DNA from 2 places in the Cupriavidus sp. F041 genome. Region 1 is predicted to be linked to the other one. Evidence: predicted binding sites of a transcription regulator. Region 1 holds the regulator's gene; the other holds the start of a gene.
What was found. The regulator FliA, encoded in region 1, starts transcription of late flagellar genes. The targets are predictions, from matches to a motif close to CTAAAGTTTNNNNNNNNNNNGCCGNTA.
Positions count from the first base shown of each region.

Region 2: ACZY0R_RS03965 (FliC/FljB family flagellin) is a predicted target of FliA. The motif match lies at 2,967-2,993, and genes of this name have one in related genera.

Region 1 covers NZ_JBVASY010000001.1:2,023,692-2,028,881, forward strand. Annotated here, with positions in the region: gene flhF (flagellar biosynthesis GTPase FlhF) at 1-992, shown strand, start outside; gene ACZY0R_RS09145 (MinD/ParA family ATP-binding protein) at 996-1,814, shown strand; gene ACZY0R_RS09150 (RNA polymerase sigma factor FliA) at 1,854-2,570, shown strand; gene ACZY0R_RS09155 (flagellar protein FlhE) at 2,567-2,995, shown strand; gene ACZY0R_RS09160 (flagella synthesis protein FlgN) at 3,651-4,109, opposite strand; gene flgM (flagellar biosynthesis anti-sigma factor FlgM) at 4,163-4,465, opposite strand; gene flgA (flagellar basal body P-ring formation chaperone FlgA) at 4,625-5,190, opposite strand, start outside.
Region 2 covers NZ_JBVASY010000001.1:860,707-865,896, forward strand. Annotated here, with positions in the region: gene ACZY0R_RS03955 (methyl-accepting chemotaxis protein) at 1-1,562, opposite strand, end outside; gene ACZY0R_RS03960 (RNA chaperone Hfq) at 2,509-2,832, shown strand; gene ACZY0R_RS03965 (FliC/FljB family flagellin) at 3,091-4,329, shown strand; gene ACZY0R_RS03970 (flagellar protein FlaG) at 4,442-4,792, shown strand; gene fliD (flagellar filament capping protein FliD) at 4,839-5,190, shown strand, end outside.

The DNA.
Region 1 (5,190 bases):
AACACACGCTCTGGCTGGCGGACCGCGACGGCCTGCCGCTGGCGGCGGCCGCCGCGCCCGCCGGCCGCACCGGCCCGGCGCTGCAAGCCGGGCAAGGCGGATGGGAAGCCGACGCTGCCACCCTGTGCGCCGCCATCGCCGCCGCCCGTACCGTGGTCAATCTGCTGGATGCCATGCCCGCCGCCGCCACGCTGGCGCGCTGGCAGCAAGCCGGCGAGCGCTGGCTTGCCACCGCGCGCAAGACCACGCGCGTGGTCAGCGGTGGCGCGGCCGTCAAGCTCGATGCGCTGGCCGAAACGCTGACCTTCCACGCGGTGGAAGACATGGACTATCGCGGCCGCGACGCCGTGCAGTGGATCGCGCAAACGCCGGTGCGCGTGCTTGAGGGGCAGGCACGTGGCACGCGCGGCGCCGCCGAGAGCGGCATCGAGGCCGGCCTGCTGGTGTCGCGCGTGGTCGATCGCGAGAACGGCCAGACGCTAGCCGTGCACTACCTGCTGTGCGACCCGGCGTTGTCGGCCGAGGGCGTGCAACTGGCCCGCTGGGCCCGCTGGGCTGAAGCCGGCGAAGCGCAACTGCGCACGCTGCGCCACGCAATGGATCACCTGGGGCAAGGCGGGCAGGCAGGCAGCAACGAATCCTCGCTGGCCGAAGCGCAAGCCTGCGCGCGTCTGCTCGCCCTGCAGATGGCGGTAGCCGCGCTGCGGCTGGAGCAAGCGTGCGACGACAGCGCCGCCGCGTTCCTGGCGCGGCTGACCGGCCGCGCGCCCGCCCGCCAGATGCCGGCCGCCGCCGTGCTGGTGGAAGGCCTCGGCCGTTTGCTGGCCTTGCTCGACGTGCTGGAGAGCTACCCCGGCCGAGGCGGCCGCGCCACGCCGTCCGCTACCCACGAAGCGCCGCAGGAGGCCTTTCATCCCGGCGACGCCGGCGGCCTGCTCGAAGCGAGCATGAACGGCAGCCGCATGTTGCAAACGCTGACGCAGGGAGAATAAGACGTGACTTCACTCGCCTCCGACCAGGCGGAAAGCTTGCGGCGCATGCTGGCGCCCCGCGCCACGCGCCGCATCGCGGTGGTCGCGAGCGATGCCGGTGCGGGCGCCACCACGGTAGCCCTGGGGCTGGCCAACGCACTCGCCATGCAAGGCGAGCGCGTCCTGCTCATCGATGAAGACCGCTTCGGCGCCCGCGCGACCCGCCTTGCCGGCGCCATGCCGGAAGGCACCCTGGCCGCCGTGCTGGGCGGCACCGTGACGCTGGAAACCGCGCTGGGCAAGCGCCCGGCCGGCGCCATTGCGGTGTTGCCCGGCAGTCCGCAGGCCAGTGGCGGGCTGCAGGCGCTGAACGGCTTTCGCACCGTGCTTACCGACGCCCGCAGCGACGCGGACGGAGGCCTGTCGCAGGTAGCCGGCACGGCGCACAACCTCGTTGTGGTGCTGCGCGCGGAGCCGGCCTCGATCAAGGCCGCCTATGCCTGCATCAAGCGGCTCAATCACCTGTACGCCTGCCGGCGCTTCCACCTGGTGATCAATGCGGCCGCCGGCGATGCCGCCGCGAGTGCCGTGCTGGGCAACCTGGCGCGCACCGCCAGCCAGTATCTCGGCGTCGAGGCGAGCCCTGCCGGCAGCCTGCCGTACGACCCGCTGGTGGAACGCAGCGGGGCACTAGGCCGCTGCGTGGTCGAGGCCTTTCCCGCCGCGCCCGCTACCGCTGCGCTACGCCGCATCGCCACGGGCATTGCCAACTGGCCCTTGTCCACCGATTCCCGTTCAACCCCGACGGCGCCGCTGGCGCCGTCAGCCCCGGCCCTGGCTTAAACGCCGCGGCCTGCAGCCAGGACTCACGAGAATTCCACCATGTACACGATTCAGGGAAAGCTCGAACAGACCGACACCGTGACGGCGCATGCCTCGCTGGTGCGTCGCATCGCCCTGCAACTGGCAGCCAAGCTGCCTGCCAGCGTGCAGCTCGATGACTTGATCCAGGCTGGCATGATCGGCCTGCTCGACGCCGCCAAGCGCTACGAGGACACCCACGGTGCGCGTTTCGAGACCTATGCCAGCCAGCGCATCCGAGGCGCCATGCTTGACGAGGTGCGCGCCAACGACTGGCAGTCGCGCAGCCTGCGCCAGTTCACCCGGCGCATCGAACGCACCGTGCGCGGCCTGGAGCAAACGCTGGGCCGCGCGCCGCTCGACTCCGAAGTGGCGCAGGAGCTTGAGCTGCCGCTCGACGAATACCAGACACTGCTCAATGAAGTCTATGGCTGCCAGCTGCTGCACTACGAGGACTTCGAGCGCTCCGGCGAAGAGGACTTCCTGGACCGGCACCTGAGCGTCAGCGACGATGGCAACCCGCTCACCGTGCTGATGGAAAGCGGCATGCGCGAAGCGCTGATCCGTGCCATCGAGCGGTTGCCGGAACGGGAAAAGCTGGTGCTGTCGTTGTGCTACGACCAGGAGCTCAATTTGCGCGAGATCGGGGCGGTGCTGGAGGTGACGGAGTCTCGGGTCTGCCAGATTCGCAGCCAGGCTATTACGCGGCTTCGTTCGCAGTTGCGCGGCTTGCTATGAGGGGCTGGTGCCATCGTCTTGGCGCTGCGGTGCTGGCCGCAGCCTGCTGCGCGGCCTGGGCCACGCCCGCCGGGCCGCTTCATTCCTGGTCGGCTTCCGTGAACGGGCCTGCGCTGCATGGCAAAGGGTTGCGGACGATGTCGCCGCCGATCTTGCCTACCGGTTACTTGCCGCAGGCGGAGGGGGCTATTACCACCGTGCGGTGGCGATATAGTTTCGCAAGTACTCCGCCTAATGAGCTGCAGGCTTATTTGTGCAATGCGCAGCGTTGTGTGTTGCTGCCGGGGGCGGAGGGGCTTACCGAGGCGTTTAGCGGGGATGATGCGGCTAAGGGGTTTGTGTTTGCGTTTCAGGTGCCTGGGCGGGGGGCGCTGATGCCGGTGTTGTTGGGGCAGTCGAATCAGGTTACGGTTAGTTTTAGGTGATGTTTTGTTGTTGTTGTTGTTGTTGTTGTTGCTGGCGGCGGTTGGTTATAAAAACATAAATTCAAAAGCTTAATGTCAAAGGCTTAAAGTCAAAAGCGGTTTCACCCCCCCTGCGGGGGGCGACCTACTTTCTTGTCTTGCCAAGAAAGTAGGCAAAGAAGCGCGCCCCATACGGCCTGGTACACCTTGACGGCTCGCTTCGCATCGCGGGTCGGTGCGGCCCGCCCCTCGGGCGCTCCGCACGGCTACACCGATCGTGGTTCTGGCGGTGTAGCCTTCTTCCTGCAATTCCTTCTCGTTTTCAGCCTTGTAGCCTTTGGGTTTGACGGGGCGCTTTTGTCCAATGTTGCGCCGGAGCAGTCCGGTGCGCGGTGCGCAAGGCCAGGGTGTGTTTATCGGGGATCTCGAAGGCACGCCGTTGATTGGCGCATTGACTCACCTCGCGCAGCACGGTTGCCGCTCGCCGGCGTTGGCAGCTGCCGGTGAACAACGTCAAAGGTGGTTTCAGCTCACTGCCCGGGGCGGCCTGAGGGGGGGCCGTCGCCTTCTGTTACTAAGCGGCCTTTGATCCGGGTGGCCCCGAGAACCGCTTCTTGATGTTGCGGACTAACCAGTGGCAGTCCAGGTTGGATCCAGAATCAAGATCCGGAAACCATCAGCCGCTGGCCAGGCTGACCCCTTGCGGCCCAGTCTGCGTCCGTCCATCCTTGCCGTAGAGCGTCGCATTGTCCCCACGCTGACGCAGCGCCAGGATTGCCTCTTCGGTGAATTCAAGATGCGCGTCCACCACGGCGGAATTAAGCGCATTGGCATCGCGCGCGGTGCGCGCGGCAAACACCAGCGTCCGCCATGCGGCTTCAACGCCCGCATCGATGTGCCGCCCGAACAATTGTCCGCCTGCGCCGGTGCGAATGCCCAAAGCCCCCATCTGTGCCTCGCGGGTGCGCGTCAAGGCACTCAGTAAGCTGGCCAGTTCGACCTTGCGTTCCAGCAACCCGGCCAGGGCCTGGTAGTCGCCGGCCTTGATCATGGTTCTTTCCTCGTCTAGCACGGCGGCGAATTCCTGCGCCAGCTCGGTTTCGCGGCGCAGGTTCTGGATCAGGGACTGGCTCATGGCTTGCCTATCGTGGGTATGGGTTGGCTAAACAAATGGCCGCGCAGCAGGGATCAGGCGCCGCCGTTCAGCTCACGCAGGGACGCGAGCAGGCCGTCGGCGATCTTGCTGGGGTCGATCCTGATCCGGCCTTCGGCGATGGCCTGGCGGATTTCCTCGACCTTGCCGGTATCGATATCGTCGTCATGATCTTCTACCAGGCGGGCGCCGATCTCGCGCACCTGGGCCGACAGGGGGCTGACACGCACGCTGGACGTATCCGGGGCCGTGGTCGGCCCGGGGGCGCCGGCCACGCTGCGCACGGCGCCGTCGACGGCGTCGCCTGCCCTCGACGAGGTGGTCTGCTTGATCTTCACGGGAATTCCTTGCTGGGTACCTTTGGCTTATCGGATGGCTCAGGCAAAACTTTAGGGTGAAATGGCGCCGGGAAGCCCCGCTTTCCTGGCCCTGGCCCTGCGCGCCATTGTCTCATGAGACGGTTGCGTAACCCCATGGGCCATGCTGGCCGCGTCCCCCTATTGTTGCAGCACCACCGTGTCGCCGCTGCGCACCAGCGCATTGACTACCTGACCGTTCTTTAACCGCACCTGCACGTTGTTGCCCACCGGCGCGTCGGCCATCACCTTGCCTTCGCTGCTGAGCTGGAACGATTCGCCTTCCACCACCACGGTCACGTTCTGCCCCTGCCGTACGGCAATGGCCTTCTTCAGCAGATCCATCCGCAACGGCGAGCCCGCGGCGATGCGGTTTGCCGCCACCGCGCCGGTCACTTGCACCGGATCGGTCACCACCGCGCGCGGCAGCGAGGCCAGGTCGCCCTGGCGGACTTCCATGTCGGCCGCGTCGACGGGTTCGCCGGGCATGAGGTTGCGCGCGGCCACATAGTAGTCGGCAACCACCGACACGCGCGCCTGGACATAGCGCGTCCACGGGCGCTCGCCCGCGCAGCGCACGCCCACGGAGACGCGGCCCCAGGGCGACGCGCCTGGCGGCAGGAAGGGTTCGGGAAGCGGGCAATCCGGCGCGCGCCCGCCCGAAGGCGGCACCACCTGGATGTTGGCCTTGCCCGGCAGGCCGGTGG
Region 2 (5,190 bases), 1.2 Mb from region 1:
TCCTCCGGAGCCACCTGGAAGCGGGACACTTCATCCACCAGCCCGGCGGCCTGCTGCTGCAGGCTCTCGGCGGCGGCGGCGGCCTGCTCCACCAGCGCGGCATTCTGCTGCGTCACGCTTTCCATCTGGCTGATCGCGCGGTTGACCTGCTCGATGCCGGATGACTGCTCTTCGCTTGCGGCGGCGATCTCGCCCATGATGTCGGTCACGCGCTTCACCGCCCCGACGATATCGTCCATGGTGCGGCCCGCGTCCTCTACCTGCTTGGCGCCATGGGCCACCTGACTCACCGAGCCACTGATCAGTTGCCCGATTTCCTTGGCTGCCGACGAAGAGCGCTGGGCCAGGCTGCGCACCTCGGCCGCCACCACGCTGAAGCCTCGTCCCTGCTCGCCGGCACGGGCGGCTTCCACCGCTGCATTCAGTGCCAGGATATTGGTCTGGAAGGCAATCCCCTCGATCACGCCCACGATCTCGGCCACCTTGGCCGACGATTGCGAAATATGCTGCATGGTCTCGACCACGCCGCGCACGGCGCGCCCGCCCTCGATCGCCACGCCCGAGGCGCTCACGGCCAGTTCGTTGGCATGGCGCGCGTTCGCGGCATTCTGCTTGACGGTGGAGGTGAGCTGCTCCATCGAGGCCGCGGTCTGCTCAAGCGAGGCAGCCTGCTCTTCGGTGCGCTGGGAAAGATCGGTATTGCCGCTGGCGATTTCCCGGGTGGCGCCACCGATGGAGCGGGTTGCGCCCTGGATGCCATGCACCAGTGCCGCCAACTGGCCAAAAGCGCGCTCCAGCGCGCCCAGCATGCGGCCCATTTCGTCATCGCTCTGCGCCTTGATAGCATACGTCAGGTTGCCCTGCGCCAGCGCCTGTGCCGCTTCCAGCGCATGACGCGCCGGCCGCGTGATCGAGCGCGTGATGCCGATGCCCAACGTCGCCGCCAGGGCCACCGCGACGGCAGCCAGGCCCAGCAGCAGGTTGCGGGCCGTCTCATAACTGGCGTTCGCCTCTTGCACGGCAGCCAGCGCAACCTTGCTTCCGGTCTCGGCCAGTTCGCTCAGTTTGTCGAAGTAAGGCGCCTGGGCCGCCGGCAGGGTCGCCACCAGCGCGCTGCGGGCACCGTCGAACTCGCCGCCCTGCAACTGGCGCAGCACCATGTCGAGCTGGCCGTTATAGGCAGCGCGCGTCTCGGTCAGCCCGCGATACAACTCCAGGGTTTCCGCCCTGCCGGATGTCGACAGCCACTTCCCAAGCTCATCCAGCGTGGTGCCCATTTTTTCGCGCAGCCCGGCGATCTGCTCGGCATTGCGCTTCACCGCGACCGGATCCTCGTTCATGGTGGCATCGCGCACCAGAATTCCGATCCGCAACGCATCCTGCTTGACGCGCTCGATATCCAGCACCTTGATCAAGCGCCCTTCCACGGTAAGACGCATCGATTCGTTCATGGTGCGCAGGGACATCATGCCCAGCACCGCCACGGCAACCAGCAGCAACACGACTAACGAAAACGCCACCGTCAGGCGCGCCCCAATGCCAAAGTTTCGCAACCAACGCATCTTCCCGGCTCCTTTACTCTCATCGCGCGCGCTTTTCCGCGCCCCGGACAGATTTCCGGGACGACGCCGCACCGCGGACTTAACGGCAGGGAGCGGGCCAAGCTTGAGGGCGACGTTAAGATATTTCCGAAGAAAACGGAAAATACGGGAACAAAAGGAAATATGAGGGGAAAAAGCCCGGCAATTCGAACGATTGGCGGGATGCGACCTGTCGTCTAATGTTACCCAGGCGCTCCGAAGTGCTGCTAGCGGCGCATACAGCCAAAGGCGCGCAACAAAACAAGTGGGCACACAAAAAAAGAAGCCCACGCGCGGGGTGCTCGTAGGCTTTCCAGGACTGCTATGAGCCGAAAGGCTCGTTAGCGAATATAAACCTGCTTACATGAGGTGTAAATCCAATTTCTATCAGGGATAACCCTGATATAAAAAGTGCCGACTACGCCACGCAAGTGGCGAGTGCCCAGCATGGAAAGCATCACAACTGCAGGCCAGGGTCACCTTGCCGCCCGCAAACCTATGCTGAACGGGGGTTGCGGGCGCTGGTGACGTTGCGACTTGCCGCACAAGCGTAAACAAAGCAAGCCGCAGCATTGTGACGCAAGAGTTTTATTAGAGGAAACTCTCCATCTCAGGTGCCCCCCCAACCGTTCCGATTTGTAAAATTTTGTTACTCTCGCGCCTGAAGTACCCCCTCCTCTTCCGGCGGCCCCTACCGCCAACGTTTGCGGGGCAGCATCGGAGCCTCCGCCCGGACACACGTCGGGGTCGGACGTGATCCATGCAGCCAGATCCGGCGCCAGCACAGCGAGCGGATGTTTCATCCCCCGCCCCACCCAGGCCACGCCGCAGCCCGCCCCAGGCCGTGCTGTAACACCCCTATTGCCCGGGCCCATATATTGGACCCTTGCCAGCCGCCAGAACCCGAGCGGGCTCTTCCGGAGACGTTGTGAACAAGAAGGAAACCAGGATCACCCGTCCGAGCAGGAAGCTGCAGCAGCTGCAGTTCTCCACGCTCAGCGCCAGCCACAGCCCTGTCGTCGTACACCTGTCGAGCGGCATTCGCCTGCACGGCGTGATCGTGGCCACGGACAACTATATGGTGCTGCTGGCGGAATCGCCGCGGGACCCGCAGCCGCAAGTCGTCTACAAGCACGCCATTGCCGTGATCACGCCCGCCCATGCGCCGGAGGCCATGACGGCGGTGCCCGGGGCGGAGACTTCGCCGGAGTTTGTGAGTTTGTATACGCCACGGACCCGCAAGCGCAGATAGACAGGGCGCGCCAGCCGGTTACGCACATAAGCGGCGCCGCTTTCAGTCGATGGGCCTGCCCACAACAGGCCACCCCCAGAGCCGGCCCGAAGCTATCCGCGAAAAAACTTCTGAACATTGACCCAAAGATCACACTAAATCTTTTCCCGCCCCGGTCGATAACCCTAACAACGGAGGCACTACACGCACTGCAACGCAGTCAGCCAACGTTACGGCAGCCGCCGGACTGTGTAAATCACTGCAACTAGGAGTCGTACCATGGCGTCAATCATCAATACCAATTCGTTGTCTCTGATGACTCAGAACAACCTCAACGCCTCGCAATCGTCGTTGAACACCGCCATTCAACGCCTGTCGTCGGGCCTGCGCATCAACAGCGCCAAGGACGACGCTGCTGGCCTGGCGATCGCCAACCGCTTCACCTCGAACATCAACGGCCTGACCCAGGCTCAGCGTAACGCCAACGACGGCATCTCGCTGGCGCAAACGACTGAAGGCGCGCTGACCGAAGTCACCAACAACCTGCAGCGTATCCGTACTCTGTCCGTTCAAGCATCCACCGGCTCGAACTCGGCTTCCGACCTGAAGTCGATCCAGGACGAAATCACGCAACGCATGTCTGAAATCGACCGCCTGTCGCAACAGACCGATTTCAACGGCGTGAAGGTGCTGTCTTCGACCGCCAAGCCGATCAACATCCAGGTCGGCGCAAGCGACGGCCAGACCATCGCCGTCAACCTGCAGGAAATCAGCACCAAGACCCTTGGCCTGCAAAGCTTCAACGTGAACGGCCCGCAGGCTAACGGCGCCGCAACGTTCAACGGCACGACCAACATGGTCGGCGTGGCCGATGCTGCTGCAGCTGATTTTACGAAGGCCTTCGGCTCGACGACCAACGTCAGCGCCAGCGCCGTCACGGAAAAGACCGCCGGCACGCTGGCCACGACCCTGGGTATCGGCTCCGGTAGCGTCGCCATCGGCGCGAACGCCGTTGTCGACAAGAATGGCAACTGGTTTGCCCAGGTCGCCATCACGCCGTCGACCGCAGCCGAAGCCCAAGCCCTGAAGAATCAAGGCATGAGCACTGCCGTCTCCGGCACCACGATGTACACCTACGTGGCACTGGACCCGGCCTCGGCCGACACCACGACCACGGTCGGCACCGCCGCATTCTCCTTCGACACCAGCAAGCTGACCGCCAGCAGCCTGAGCGCCGGCGCTTCGGCCAACCCGCTGGCAACGATGGACGCCGCGCTGAAAACGGTCGACAGCCTGCGCAGCTCGCTGGGTGCGATCCAGAACCGCCTGGATTCCACCATCTCCAACCTGGGCACGACCATCACCAACCTGTCGTCGTCGCGCTCGCGCATCCAGGACGCAGACTACGCAACGGAAGTGTCGAACATGACCCGCGCCAACATCCTGCAACAAGCTGGTACCTCGGTGCTGGCACAAGCTAACCAGACCACGCAAGGCGTGCTGTCGCTGCTGCGTTAATTGATCGACGCGTAGCACCAGGACCGGGCCCCGCGCCCGGTTCTGGCATGGAGTGTTTCCCCAGGGCTACGGCTCTGCGAAAGCATTTCGAAACCACCGAGCTGAGACGATCATGGCTACTGTCGCTCCGACGTCGTCCGTACCGCCTGCCCCACAGCCTGACCTCGCAGGCCGGCGGGCAGTCGCGCCCGCCACAGGGCAAACCTTGCCCGACACGCCAGATCAGGAGAGCAAGGAGTTGCCGGCGAACCTGGATGCGGCCATGCAACGCCTGACCAAGGCGCTGCGCTCGGCTTCCGTCAGCGTCGAGTTCGAAATCGATAGCATCACCCACCGCGTGGTCACCAAAGTGATAGACAAGAATAGCGGCGAGGTAATCCGCCAGATCCCGACCGAAGAGGTGGTACGAATTGCCGATGCAATGTCGCAACTGCAAGGCCTGTTCGTGCGCCAGACTGCCTGACCGGGTAAAAAATAGATTGAAATAAGACTCTCCTGGAGAATAAAGCATGGCAACAATCTCTAACCTGGGCGTCGGCTCCGGCCTCGATCTCTCCACCCTGCTGGACAACCTCACCACGTCCGAACAGGCTCCGCTGGCAGCGATCAAGCAGCAGCAAGCCAGCTACCAGACCAAGCTGTCGGCTTATGGCCAGATGCAGAGCATGCTCGCAGCGTTTCAGGCGGCTGCCAATCAGTTGTCGAAACCGAGCTTTTTCAATCGCACCACCGCTGTTTCCAGCAATACCGCCACCCTCAGCGCGACCGGGAGCAATACAGCAGCAGCCGGCGTCTATGCCGTCAATGTCACTGCCCTGGCCCAGGCCCAGTCGCTGGTGAGCAATGGCCAGGCCAGCCAAA